DNA from 2 places in the Rossellomorea sp. GAMAL-10_SWC genome. Region 1 is predicted to be linked to the other one. Evidence: riboswitches for the same ligand, from Rfam matches in the RefSeq annotation. Region 1 holds a riboswitch; the other holds the start of a gene.
The links. Region 1 has a riboswitch for FMN ahead of ribE (riboflavin synthase). Riboswitches for the same ligand answer to the same signal wherever they lie in the genome.
Positions count from the first base shown of each region.

Region 1 (7,610 bases):
TATACAAGCGATTGATTCAGTAATTAATCAAGAGGAGATAGCGATTAAATTAATTGAGCGGCAGACTGTATAAAAAAAGCTAGTTAGGGGCTAGCTTTTTTTCATGAGGTTGAATGGGGAAGTGCAAATAAAAAAGTGGTATCAGCAATAAAATCAGCATAACTGCAAATTAAGTCTCGAAACATGATGGTATAGAGTAAATGCATCAAAAAAATAGAAAAAATAACAATAAAATGGACTGAGAAACAACTAAAACAAAACAAAATCCACTAAAACTATATTAATAAACAATAAATTTTCAAGGATTAGACAGAATATTTTTCAAAAAAATTATGTGTTCGGACTATAACTCCAAAGTAAAAACTAACTTTTGATAGACTGATTCCATAAAGATGACTGTTCTCTAACAACTTCCATAAATTTTCTAGCAGAACGTGATTGCCATCTGTTTTTATGCCATGACATGATTGTAGATACACTTCCTAAATTTGTATCCCAATGTATGACTTTTAGTTTTTGTCGCTGCATTTCATTTTGAACTGCTACGAGTGGGAGTATGGATATACCAAGTCCACACATGACACATTGCTTAATAGCCTCAACACTCCAAAATTCCATTCCAGACTCAGTTGCGATCCCTTTACTTCTTAAAAATGCTTCAAAATAATCACGATAACTACCTTGTTCTGTGAGAATTATATTTTCATTCGCATTTAGTGTAAACGTTGAAAGTGTTCTAGTATCAGAAGTTGGAGGTAGTAAAATGACAAGTGGTTCTTCAATTAGTGTTTCCGTATACAAATCCGAATCCGTTAATGGAGCCTGTAGGAAGAAACCAATATCTAGATCACCTCGACGTAATTCATCTTGTAATTCCCAACATGATCCAGATTTCATCATAATATTTACTTTCGGGTTTTGTGATCGAAATGCTTGAATAATTTGTGGAAGACGATAGATTGTTAAAGATTCAGGAGCTCCAATCTTTAACGTGGATACCTCTTCATTTTCCATTTGGAATACATCTTTTGCTTTTGTATAGAGCTGAATCATTTCGATTGCGTGAACTAAAAAGTTCTCACCGACCTCAGTCAGATGAACCTTTTTACCTAAACGGTCAAATAAAGGTACTCCTAACTCTTGCTCAAGTGCTTGTATATGTGCAGTAACTGTAGATTGTGCATATCCGAGATGGACCGCAGCTCTAGAGAACCCGCCCATATCCACAATTGACTTAAACGTAATTAAATGACGGATTTCCATAATAACCTCCTAAGTATCGGATTTTCCGATGGTTTATATCATAACTATTCATTTTACCGATGCTAGGTCGGTTCATATAATTAAAGTATACGAGATTACAATTTGTTTCAATAACAATTGGAGGGATATTAATTGAGGAATCGAAAAATTGGTTTTCTTTTGCTCAGCGGGTTAATGATTGGACCTATTTTAGGTTCGGGAATTATCATTTTACCACCTGCAGTGTATGAAACTGCTGGTAATTATGCTATTTTTGCTTGGGTTCTTATGCTTGGTTTAAGTTTAATATTTGCACTAATGTTTGGTAAGCTAAGCCTGTTGATTCCAGGAGATTCTGGAGTACCATTGGCAGTTGAACGTGCATTTGGTACACAAATAAAAAACCTTTCAGCTATTTTCTTTTTACTTGCAGTTTGTTTTGGACCAATTGCAGTTACAGGTACGGCAGGGCATTACCTACAACTACTGACAAATCAAAGTTTCTTCAATGAAAAGTGGCTAGCTTTAGGAATCCTATGTTTTGTTTATATCATTTTAACTCGAAGCATTGCCGATGTTGGAAAATTTGCCTTTTTTATGTCTAGTTTCATTGTAGTGACGCTAATAGTTGGCAGTATTCATACATTATTTACAGTTGATGGGAGCTTTACTTTATCGAATCCAATAACCGTTTCTGATTTTGGAGAAAGTTTACTTTTATTATTTTGGGCTTTAATCGGGTGGGAGGTCATCGGTAGCTATTCTTTAGAAGTAAAAACGCCAGAACGAACGATTCCTAGAGCAATAGTCTTAAGTTTCTCGATTATAGCAATAGTAAGTTTAACCGTTGCATTTGCTTTCCAGTGGATTCATTCTAAAAATGGAAATATGATGGATCAATCATTAGCACCGTTACTTAAGAGTTTATTTGGAAGTTGGTCAACTCCGATTATTTCATCAATTACAATTGCTCTTTGTATTAGTACGGTTCTCCTAGTAATAGGAGCAGTATCACGGCTAATCGCCGATCAAGCCAAAAACGGTTTATTACCTTCATGGCTTTCTTTTAAAAATAAAAATAATGTGGCAACTCGATCGTTATTTAGTTTGTTTTGCATTCACATAATTGTATTTATTCTTTATTTTAATGACTTCCTAAGCATTCAAACATTTGTAGCAATTGCAAATGCATTCTTCCTATGCAACGCCTTACTAGGAGTATTGGCATGTTTGCGATTATTTGATTCCATATTTTTTAAAATGGGTTCATGTATTCTAGCAATTTGCTTTTTAGGAATACTTTTATTTTCTTCACCGGTCATTTTAATTTCTATCGCAATGGTTTCAATTTACTTTATTCTGCTTCAGAAAAGAGAGCTGAAAAAACAAAGTATTAGTATAATTCGAGTTGGAAATAAATAAAATTTGGATGGTTTAACAATAAAAGGAATTTCAATAAAATGAAATTTCTTTTTTGTTGCATAAAATAACTTATCAGTTTTGCTTTTTTTGTAAGAATAAATGCCATTATTAAGATAAAATAAAAGTAAAGGCGGGTGAATCATATATTGTTCATATCCAAGTTAAGATGGCTTAATTTTTGTATAGTAATACTAATTGGATTAATTGTTATTTCAAATTTACTGATTTATCATCTTGAAATTATGCAGCCACTTCCTCATGAAATTGTACTTGCTTCTTTGTTTGACTTCCTCATAATAATACCTTTTCTTGTATATTTGTTTATTTTAAAAAAGCGTTATTCACTAAAATATTTACCAATTGTTGTGTTCATCGGATACGTTTTAGCTAGTGTAATCATCCCAAAAAGTCATCTAGCTTTCTATTCATTTATTAACTATTTTTTGATAGCTAGTGAAGCTTTTTTTGTAATTTTTGAATTGTATATTTTTTGCAAAGTGATTAGAAAGCTTCCTAAAATTATAAAAAAGTTTAGAGAAAATAAGTTAGAAATTCCTTATTTTCAAATCCGATTAGATCAAGTAATGACTTCTGAATTGAAACAATCTAGACTGAAAGATATAATCGTTTCAGAGTTAGCGATGTATTATTATTCTTTATTTTCTTGGAAAAGAAAACAATATACGGAGATAATAAATCATCAGGTTTTCACGTTCCATAAAAAAACAAGTTCAATCGCGTTATTTATTATGCTAATTCATGCTCTAATTCTGGAATCCGTTGGTTTTCATTTTCTGCTTTATTCATGGAATCCAGTCTTAAGTGGGATTGCATTAGTATTAAATATTTATACATTTGTATTATTAGTTGCAGAAATACAGTGCATAAGAAATTGTCCATTTATAATCACTGATCAGATTCTTCATATTCAAGTTGGGTTAATAAAGCATTTGACTGTTTCTTTAGAAAATATAAAGTCAATTGAATATATCAAATCCACTAGTAAAAAATTAATGAATGAAAAAAAAGAAACTTTTAATGCGATACTTAAAGATTTTATAGTTGAGGAGCCAACGCTTGAAATAGAATTATATAAAAAGGAACAAGCTAAGTTAATGTATGGATTTAAACATAGTGTACTAAAAATACATCTTAGACCAGATGAACCGGAAAAATTTTATGAGGAATTATCATTGAAGGTAAAGAAATTAAAAAGTCAAAAAGAATAATTTTAAATTATTTATGTAAATATAGTGTGAAAAATCCATATTTTATAAGGTTTTTTCGCTTAAATTATCTTTTCTATTAGATCGTTTTAATAGAAATAGAATCTTAAAATCTTTACAATCAAATAATTGCTAGTTATAATGAAACCAAATTTGATAATTAGTGTCCTTCGGGGTCGGGTGAAATTCCCAACCGGCGGTGTTGTATATTTTTATACTAAGCCCGTGAGCTTCATATAGATTTTTTATATGTTGCTGATCTAGTTAGAATCTAGAGCCGACAGTATAGTCTGGATGGGAGAAGGATGGAGTGCATATACGGTATGGCTATTTGTTTTTTCAAAAATACTATCCGTATAGGCTTAGTTCGTTGTACATATTTTATTTGTACAACAATAGACGTGCTACAATATTGTCTTTTAATAGTTCATATTGTACTAGCGTTTATTTAAGTATGCTTCCTTTCTTAAACATCTATTGCCCCTTAGGAGTTTTCTAAGGGGCTTTTCACTTTTTCAAATTAATTTGAATTAGAAGGTGTGATAAGGTGGATCAACTATTTATGAAATTAGAGATGGATCTTATAAAGTCATTTAAAGGGCTTGAGTGTAATGTGCTTTTTCGAAATGAGGTGAAAAAACTTGTTTACTGGAATCGTTGAGGAAATAGGAAAAGTAAAAAATATCGTAAAAAAAGGTAAAACTTTATTGCTAACAATTGAGGCACCAGTCATTTTAAAGGATGTTCATTTAGGAGATAGTATCTCTGTAAATGGAGTGTGTTTAACCGTTACAGATTTTACTAAAAATGAATTTTCTGTTGATGTCATGCCTGAAACGTTTCAAGCGTCGAATCTAAGTACTTTGGTTTCAAACCAAAAAGTAAATTTAGAGCGGGCAATGGCTGCAAATGGAAGGTTTGGTGGACATATTGTATCGGGTCATATTGATGGCACAGGTAAAATTATATCTGTAAATGCAATGGAAAACGCAGTAATGTATAAAATTACTATTCCAAGTTCGTTTGCTAAATATTGCCTACAAAAAGGCAGTATAACGATTGATGGTACAAGTTTAACAATATTTGAAGTTGAAACTGATATTGTAACAATCTCTTTAATTCCTCATACCCGATCACATACGATCTTAGGCAGTAAAAAAACGGGAGACGTTGTTAATATTGAGTTTGATTTATTAGGTAAGTATGTTGAAAAAATGCTTGGTATGAATGAGACGAAAAAGAGTTCTGCAATAACAACTTCATTTTTATCTCAAAATGGCTATATATAAAGGAGTAAGATCATGTTCTCTAAAATAGAAGAAGCAATTGAAGACTTGAAAAATGGAAAAATTATTATTGTTTGTGATGATGAAGATCGAGAGAATGAAGGCGATTTTGTTGTTATCGGAGAATTTGCAACTCCTGAAAATATCAATTTTATGGCAACACATGGCCGCGGATTAATTTGTGCGCCTGTTTCTGAAGAAATAGCCAAAAAATTAGATTTATATGAAATGGTAGCAAAAAATACAGATTCTCACGGAACTGCCTTTACTGTTAGTATCGATCATATTGATTCTACTACTGGTATCTCAGCATTTGAGCGTTCACATACTGTTTTACAAATGTTAAATGATAAATCAACTGGAGCAGATTTTAGAAGACCTGGTCATATGTTTCCTTTAGTCGCTAAAAACGGAGGCGTTATTGAGAGACCGGGACATACTGAAGCTGCAGTAGATTTAGCTCGAATGGCTGGATCGAAAGAAGTTGGTGTCATTTGTGAAATTATGAATGATGATGGAACAATGGCAAGAGTACCCGATTTAATCAAAATCGCAAACAAGTTTAATTTAAAAATGATAACAATTAAAGATTTAATTCATTATAGACAAGAAACTGAACAACTTGTAAAAAGAGAAGTTGAAATTAAATTACCAACTGATTTTGGTGTTTTTAAGATGATTGGTTATACAAATGAGATCGACGGTAAAGAGCATATTGCGATTGTAAAAGGTAAAGTTGACGATGGTGAACCAGTGCTTGTACGTATTCATTCGGAATGTTTAACAGGTGATGTATTTGGCTCATGTCGTTGTGATTGTGGACCTCAGTTACAATCAACATTATCGATGATTGAAGAAGCAGGCAAAGGCGTAATTGTTTATATGCGTCAAGAAGGCAGAGGGATTGGCTTACTTAATAAGTTAAGAGCATATAAGTTACAGGAAGAAGGCTTTGATACTGTTGAAGCAAATTTAAACTTAGGATTTGATTCAGATTTAAGAGATTATGCCATAAGTGCTCAAATTATAAAAGATTTAGGCATTGAGAGTATAGATTTAGTAACTAATAATCCAGTTAAAATAGATGCGTTAAAATCTCACGGAATACAGATTAATAATCGAGTGCCAATTCAAACTGAGATGAAAATGGAAAACGAAAAATATTTAATAACTAAAATTGAAAAAATGGGACATTTATTACACTATTAAAAATGGGAGAGATTAAGATGAAATTTGAAGGAAATTTAGTAGGATCTGGACTTAAAGTTGCTGTAATTGTAGGACGTTTTAATGAATTTATTACATCAAAACTACTTGGTGGTGCAGAAGATGCACTATATCGTCATGGTGTAGAAGAATCAGACGTTGATGTTATTTGGGTACCTGGAGCATTTGAAATTCCATTAGTTGCAAAAAAACTAGCAGATTCAAAAAAATACGATGCGATCATTACGCTTGGAACAGTTATTCGTGGGGCAACTACTCATTATGATTACGTATGTAACGAAGTGGCAAAAGGGGTTGCAGCTATTACTCTACAAACTGGTATCCCTGTTATTTTTGGTGTATTAACGACAGAAAATATTGAACAAGCAATTGAAAGAGCGGGCACGAAAGCTGGTAATAAAGGTTGGGATTCTGGTATTTCGGCAATTGAGATGGCTAATTTATTAAGAACTTTAAACTAAGTATATATATAATAGAAGAAACTGGTTAAGGAGAGGTGAATTTTACCTCTCTTTTTTTTATTAAATTACCAATAATCTATTAGAAATTACATGTTAAAATAAGATTAATAATTTGATAATTCAAAAAGAAAGGGTGATTCACTCAAGTGGCTATTTTTCAGTTAAAATCAAATAACCCTGATTTTTCCTATATAATTGCAAAAAATCCAAGCTCTGGGATGAGTATTAAAACAATTAGGAAGGGAAACGCGTTTGCGTGGTATTCTACAGAAGATACATATAATATTTATTTTAAAGATGCTGATAATGAAATTTCGTATAAAGAACAAGCAGAGGAAATGTTTGAATACTTAAATACGACAAGATATTGTTCAACCCTATTCCCTTTAAATGCAATCAACACATTCTTTTCTTCAGCATTCAAAAAATTACATGAAAAAGATCAGAATGAATATGAAAATAGCGTATTGATTAATGCTATTCATGTGAAAAACGTTAGTTACTTAAACTTCTTTCAGAGGCATTTAAATGAATTTGATCTAACCTTCGAAGAGTTAGCTAGTAAAACTTATCAGCTACGTATTCATACAACAAAAACAATTCATGAGTTAATTCACTATACGACAGTGCTATGCGTTTTCTTGAGCATCGTTTCAGATGAGTATATCGATTTTACAGACGATGTTATACGAAAATATATAACTAGTATGCAAGTCATTGATGCACCTTATTATATACGTTATTTA
Region 1 covers NZ_CP144911.1:176,645-184,254, forward strand. Annotated here, with positions in the region: gene V5E38_RS00880 (LacI family DNA-binding transcriptional regulator) at 1-73, shown strand, start outside; gene V5E38_RS00885 (LysR family transcriptional regulator) at 364-1,263, opposite strand; gene V5E38_RS00890 (APC family permease) at 1,396-2,664, shown strand; gene V5E38_RS00895 (hypothetical protein) at 2,811-3,893, shown strand; FMN riboswitch at 4,053-4,200, shown strand; gene ribE (riboflavin synthase) at 4,532-5,179, shown strand; gene V5E38_RS00905 (bifunctional 3,4-dihydroxy-2-butanone-4-phosphate synthase/GTP cyclohydrolase II) at 5,192-6,385, shown strand; gene ribH (6,7-dimethyl-8-ribityllumazine synthase) at 6,403-6,864, shown strand; gene V5E38_RS00915 (class I SAM-dependent methyltransferase) at 7,011-7,610, shown strand, end outside.

Region 2 (7,610 bases), 2.2 Mb from region 1:
TGGTACAACCAAAATAGTGATCATATGATGTAAAGTATTAATCGAATTGAGATAAATTTTTTCAACACTGACTTTGTGTTCTGATGCAATTTGCTCAAAAGTCATGCCATAAGCATTTGCTCCAGACAATCGTTTCACAAATAGTAATGCGTCTTCGTTACTTATATTTTCTAAAATTGTATGCAATTCTTTGTAAAATTGATTAACTAATTCGTTTTTATTCCCAGTATAATTAAGAATCTCATTTTTTACCCAATCTTGTATATCTTGATCTTGAATAACTGCCCTAAAATATTTTAAATTCATATTCAGATTGGAGACCGTTTGAAAAAATAATGAAAATCTTTTCCAAAATATCTTTTGAATACTAGAAAACCTTAGTCCGTTTATATATGTAAATTCCATAAACTGTATTTTTTGATTTGCTAGATAAGCTTGACCATTTTTATTTAACAAATAGATATTCTTATTTTCAGACTGACCTATATACCCCTTAACCTCTAACCCATTTATAATTTCTTGCATATTCTGATGTGTAAGGAAATGAAAAAGTCCGAAAAATGATGTCACTTGATAAAAATGAGAATCTTGAATAATTTGAGCACTTTGTTTACCTTTTAATAAATACATTATACCTTGGATCGTTCGTTCACCATTATATCGATGAAGTAAAAAAAGGATGATTTCCTCCAATATTGATAGCTTAAACATCATAAACCTCTCAATTAAAATTATTCCATTAATATATTTAAATATTTTTCCGAATAATAATTAGTAGTACTAAAATATTTGTGCATTTTTTCTAAATAGTTTTTATTTCTTCTAGCTTATCATATGTATCAATAACCAAACCATTTTAAACATATAAAAATCATTATTTATTTTATTTGAGATTTCATCATTTCTCGTTTTTTTCAAAACCTTGTACAATTATATTGAAAAGTTTTGGAAACCGTTTTAAAATGTTTACAGGTACATTACAAAAATAGTATCTGTAACAAAAACAGGGAATAATTTGGGAGGTCAATACAATGGCAAAATATACAATCGTTGATAAAGACACTTGTATCGCATGTGGCGCTTGTGGCGCAGCTGCACCTGATATCTATGACTATGATGATGAAGGGATCGCATACGTTACTCTAGATGATAACCAAGGAATCGTTGAAATTCCAGACGTTTTAGTTGATGACATGATGGATGCATTTGAAGGATGCCCAACAGACTCAATCAAAGTTGCTGACGAAGCATTCGATGGCGACGCTTTAAAATTCGAATAGTAAAAACTGCGGCGAAGTTATTTCGTCGCTTTTTTTATTTTTTCAAATGAAAACACGAGCTCAACATACCAGCTCGTGTTCTATAACGTTCAAAGATTATCCACTTATAAGCATTAGGTTTCTCCTTTTTGATACCAGCGTATAATTCATTGTGAATGAACCAGCTACTTGATTATCTTTATCTAATAAGTCAATCCTAGTTGATGATAAACCTTCTTTAACTTCGACTAACTTAAATCTCCTATTCTTCGCTTCTTGTATATTTCTGAATCACTTCTCGTATAAAATTCTGGACCTAATTCTTTTAATAAAATCGCCTTGAATTCGAACTTATAAAACCTTTTCCTAAAAAATGAAGACAGTGCACCCAAAGTCTTGATACAAATTATTTCCTTATTTTACATATTCAGAATTATCTAATAACTGGCTATAATAAATAAAACATCATGAGAGGATGAACAGCATGGAACAGATGACAATTACCGAGAAAAAGACGTTTTTAAACAAGTTATTAGAGAAAAAACAAGTAAAAAAAGACATCGAATTGATTTTACAATATCTCCTTGCTGTTGATGAAGTACTAGCAAACATCTCGTTTATCGAAGATGCAAAAAGTACACCAAATGGCATTGTCTTTAATTTTCGAAATGATAACTACTCATATCCTCAGTTTTCTTATTATGAAAAGAATAAAAAGGTCGATTTGTCATCAGAAACGATTTACCATAAACTTCGATTACATGGGAAGGAAACAAAGTTTTATATTGAGTTGTTATTTGATGTGATGCCGATCGAGTACGCTTTGATCTTAGATATTAATCCGTTTTCGACGACTACCTTTGAACCCAACGAGGAACTACAAACAGAAATCGATGAGTTTCTTTCATCTCTTATAGCTCAAACTATACACACACTTCTTCTTCATCAAATTGATAAAGCACTAGATGAGAGAGACGAACAACAATTTCTTTTGTTATCTTCTCAGCTAATAAACTTAAACTAACAAATAAACCATCTATCATTTGATAGATGGTTCTCTTTTTTTAGAAATTGATATCTCTCATCCAAGGTACTCAAAAAACAAAAAAGTGTCTACCAAAATTTAGTAGACACTTTCATTTATTTATACGTTATGGACATTCATTCTTTGAGTTAACCAAACCTTTAATTTTGGGTAGATAACTAAGAATAAGATCATGATTAATAAACCTTTAATTGCATTAAATGGCATAATTGATGCAACAATTACTTCATTTGGTAGCTTAAAATTCATGAAATGTGCATATGCAGGTAATAACACGAAATAATTTAAAAGACTTAATATCCCAGTCATCACAACTGTACCAACGATTAATCCAAGAGTTAGCCCTTTTACTGAACGGTATTTTCTAAAAAAATACGACGCAGGTAAAATGTATAATACTCCCGCACTAAAATTAGCAAATTCTCCAATTGGTACACCAGTCATACTACCATTAATCACATAATGTAGAATGTTTTTTATTAACTCTATTCCTATTCCTGCTACTGGACCAAAAACAATTGCTCCTATTAATGCAGGTACGTCACTAAAATCAATTGTAAGCCATACTGGAAATGCAGGAAGTGGAAAGTACAGCATCATGAGTACATAAGAAATACTGCTAAGCATTGCCACTATCACCATTTTATTTACTTTGTTGCGTTGTTGCATATTACCTCTCTCCTTTTTCCCGATCATATCAAGAAAAATGAAAGGTTCGCTTAAGTTGCGTTATTATTTGCACATATTATAATAAGTCCGAAATAAAAATGAAAAATAGTATAAAATTATGCAAAAAAATAAAATCCCCTATTTTTTCGAAATAGGGGAGAATTTTCAGCACGCCAAATAAGCGTTCAAAAAGAAATAATTTTTTGAACTTGCGAACCTCCATCTTCTCCCATCCAGACTATACTGTCGGCTCTAGAATCGCACTAGATCCTGCCCAAAAAATCAGGCTCGCGGGCTTATAAGCAATGCTTAATTACCGCCGGTGGGGAATTTCACCCCGCCCCGAAGATAGATCGTTTATTAAATTACAGTTTAATGTTACTAAATTAAATACAGTTTGTAAATAAAAATCTCTGGCTAATCATTTAAAGCATTACTTAGGTTTTCTTGACAAAAACTTACCAACGAATCATCCTTTTGATCATCCGCATATAACAACAGCATAACTGTTGTAAAGACGGCTCTAAACTGTGCTAGTTTCTTTGACACTTCCGATACATTACCATAAGTCTCAAAAAACTTCCCTCTCATATCGTTCGGAATTAGACTATAAATAATTGATAAATCTAATTCACGATGTCCGATATGAGCATCACCCCAATCAATAATTCCTTTAAGTTGGTTTTGTTCATTGACGATCATATTCTTAAAATGTAAATCACCATGAACAAGTACTAATGGTGTCTCACTTTTTATTTCGACTAAGCTTTCAATATAATGATTAATTTTCTGTTTATCTTCAATTAGTTTCTTCTGTATTGCCTGTTGTATATATTTTTTAGCCTGAGGTTTACGGAAGTTTATATCTAATCTCTTCAACTCATCATACGGTAAATTAATATCCTTTAATTCATCGAAATTTATTGAATGTAAATTTTTCAAGAAATTCGCGATTGGTTCAATCATTAAAATTCTCTCAGTCCTATTTAAATTAGTTGGAGGCTTTCCTGCTATGAAATTATATCCTAAAAATGGCCAAGGAAATAATTCAGATGGTTTTCCATCGAGTATTGGTACTGTAGTCTTCAATTCAAAATGATTAAATATAATTGGGAGTAATTTTCTTTCAACGTTTAAAATTGCTACAGCTATTTCTCTTCGCGGAAATCTTAGTAAAATTTCATCATTTAAACAAAAAACAGTATTATCAAATCCTTCGCCAATTTTTTTTATTACGTTTATTTTTATTTTAGGAAATTGTATCTTTACTATTTCTTTCGCTAATTCCTCTTCCATTACAATTGCTGGATCCCATATATTAGTCATTTTTTTCTCCTTAAATCAAAAATAGAACTTCACATATAAATGTACTTTACCAAATTTATTAGTAAATTACATTTAAAATAGAAGTTCTAAGAACAAATACTATTATTAAGGATTTGAAACTATTTTTAATTCATGAAAATTTTTATCTGATATAATATCCTTTAATTTTTCTCGATTTCCTCCGATAAATAAAAGGCCAATCGTTAAAACAAACACCACAATCAACAAACATCTCCTAAGAAAATCAAACATTATTTACCTCCCACCTGAAAATGTAAAAAGTGTCTAATCTGCCCAATAACTCGTGGACTATCAACTGGTAATTCAAAAAAAAATTGGACAAAGCTACTTACTCATTTCAAACCTTTAACTCTTATGTATATTACTTAAGATGTATTGAGCAAATCGAAAATGTAAACGACAAGAAGTACTTTTACTAAACATACACTCAATCATTCTATGATGGAAAAATCTTATTTATACAAAAAAATAGCGATTGATTAGAAAAATTTAACTATTCAATCACTATTTTTCTTATTTATTTTTTATCAGTTCGAAATACGATTGCTCCTCGCTCGTATTCTACATCCTTAATATTTAAACGTGTGTTGATTAACCTTGCAAGTGCAAAGAAATAATCAGATAATCGATTCAAATATAAAAATACTGGAAGATGAATATTTTCTTGCTTCATTAATGTTACGACCGTTCTTTCGGCACGTCTTGTTACCGCTCTTGCTTGATGAATGATTGCAGCAGGCTTTGACCCACCTGGTAAAATAAAACGTTGTAATGGGGGAGTTGCTTCCATATATTCATCGATTAATGTTTCAAGCTCTTCAACCATTTTCTCTGTCGTTTTAAAAGGGATGCTATCCTTTACTACTGCCAAATCTCCACCACAGTCAAATAGTTCATGTTGGATCTTTTGAAGTGAATTGTAAATATCTCTCGTATCTTCATGATCTAAATATGTCATTGCGTAACCAACGATTGTATTTACTTCGTCAATTGTCCCGTATGACTCTACCCTTAAATCATCTTTGTCAACTCGTTTGCCTACTAAGCTAGTCTGACCTTTATCCCCAGTTTTTGTATAAATTTTCATGAAAAATCTCTCCTTTTTTCAATTTTAATTTACAATACATTACTTTTATAAATAATGACTTTTTTATTTGTTTCGGGATTATCTAAAATTTGAAAAGATGTGTCATATAAACCTTTTAATAAATCTTCACTTAAAACTGAGTCTGTTTTTCCTTCGATATAAATTTTTCCGTCCTTTAATCCTACTAATCGATCACAGTAAAGACTTGCTAAATTTAAGTCATGAAAAACAGTTACGATCGTTTTATTCTCATGTTTTTGTAATTCCTTTAAAACATCTAAAATTTTAATTGTATGCATTAAATCTAAATGGTTACTTGGTTCGTCTAAAAAAATATATGGTGTTTCCTGAGCAAAGCATTGAGCAAGAAATACTCTTTGACGCTCACCACCACTAATTTCATTTATGAGGCTTTTTTCCATCTTCTTAGTACCAGTCATCATCATTGCGTTATTGACTGCAGTTTCATCGATTGTGGACCAGCTAGGAAAAAAGGAAGACGAATGAGCAAGACGTCCAAGTTTAACTGTTTCTTTTACCTCATAAGAATATGTATAGGAATTTTGTTGTGATAAAACAGCAATTTTTTTTGCTATTTGTTTATTAGACATACTAGATACAAATTCTCCATCTAACATGACATTTCCTTTAGACGGTTTAAAAAGTCCACTAAGAATATTTAAAAACGTTGACTTTCCACTCCCATTTGGACCAATAATTCCTAGCCATTCTCCTTGATTAATAGAATAAGACAGTTCATCCAAATCAGTATGAATTCCATCATATGAATATGAGATATCTTGACATTTAATCATACTTTTCCCCTATTTCTTTTCAAAGATAGTAATATTAATGCAAATATTGGAGCACCAATTAATGAAGTAATTACCCCGATTGGTAACTCTCTTGGGGCTAATACAACTCTTGATAATATGTCCGACCCGATTAAAAATATTGCGCCATTGATCATTGATAATGGAAGTAATTTTTTATGTAATGGCCCTACCAAAGTTCTAGTAAAATGCGGAACAACTAATCCTACAAATCCAATTGTTCCAGAAACAGCTACTGCTGCACCAGACAAAATACTACCAGTTAACAAAATTAAATAAGTGGATTTTTTTACATCAATTCCAATATGTTTTGCATTTGTGCTACCAAATGTCATCGCATCTAGCTGCCTATTTTGACTAAATAAAATTAAGAAAGAAATGATTAAAAACGGTAATAAACTAAGAGAGTACTGAATGCCCCTCCCACCGATATTACCCATTAACCAGCCAATTACTGTACGTAATTCATTATTTGAAAAAGTTATAAATAATGATAATAATGCAGAACAAAACGAACTTATTATAATGCCACCTAGTATGATTGTCTCTACATTAAGAGATGGATCTAGTTTTCGAACAAATAGTAATAATAAGATGAGTGTTCCAAATCCAAATAATATACTAACAACTGGCAAAGTAAAATAAGTTACAAAAGGTAAGCTTATTTGAAAAAATAAAACAACCACTGCTCCTACAGAGGCACCTGAAGAGACACCTAATGTAAAAGGATCAGCTAATGGATTTTTAAGTATTCCTTGAAATGCAACACCTGCCAACGAAAGGCTAGCACCGACTAATCCAGCTAACATTACCCTTGGCACTCGTATATTCATGACAATTGTTTGAATATCAGCTGGAACATAATCAGTTTTAAATAGAGCATCTGAAAAGCTAGAAATAATAGAAGAAAAGGGAATCGATGTAGACCCAATCGAAACCCCTAAAATAAATAAAAAAATTAATAAGATAAATGGAATTAAAAAGATTAAATATGTATTATTTATAAAGCTCTGGGTAAACCGCCTTTGCAATTGCTTCGACTCCCTCTGCAAGTCTTGGACCAGGTCTAGATGTTGTATCTGAATTAACATCATATACACGGTGATTTTTAATTGCGTTTACTGTTTGCCAGTTTTTCCTAGCCATTACAGTTTTTTCTAAATTTGGAACATAATATCCATAAGTAGTTAAAATCACATCAGGATTCGCTTTAATAGCTGATTCCTCACTATACTTAACCCAACCTTTTTCACTTTCAGCTACGTTTTTAGCATGAACAATCGAAAGCATTTCATCTAAGAACGTACCTTTACCTGCTGTATATATTTCAGGTGGTCCTGATATTTCAAGCCAAACCTTTGGATTTGTAT
Region 2 covers NZ_CP144911.1:2,422,900-2,430,509, forward strand. Annotated here, with positions in the region: gene V5E38_RS11910 (YpbB family protein) at 1-711, opposite strand, end outside; gene V5E38_RS11915 (ferredoxin) at 1,032-1,280, shown strand; gene V5E38_RS11920 (YpiB family protein) at 1,744-2,283, shown strand; gene V5E38_RS11925 (ECF transporter S component) at 2,404-2,973, opposite strand; FMN riboswitch at 3,191-3,327, opposite strand; gene V5E38_RS11930 (protein kinase family protein) at 3,391-4,299, opposite strand; gene V5E38_RS11935 (hypothetical protein) at 4,405-4,551, opposite strand; gene V5E38_RS11940 (cob(I)yrinic acid a,c-diamide adenosyltransferase) at 4,838-5,407, opposite strand; gene V5E38_RS11945 (ABC transporter ATP-binding protein) at 5,437-6,222, opposite strand; gene V5E38_RS11950 (FecCD family ABC transporter permease) at 6,219-7,271, opposite strand; gene V5E38_RS11955 (ABC transporter substrate-binding protein) at 7,237-7,610, opposite strand, start outside.
Region 2: another riboswitch for FMN. It lies ahead of V5E38_RS11925 (ECF transporter S component); the one in region 1 lies ahead of ribE (riboflavin synthase).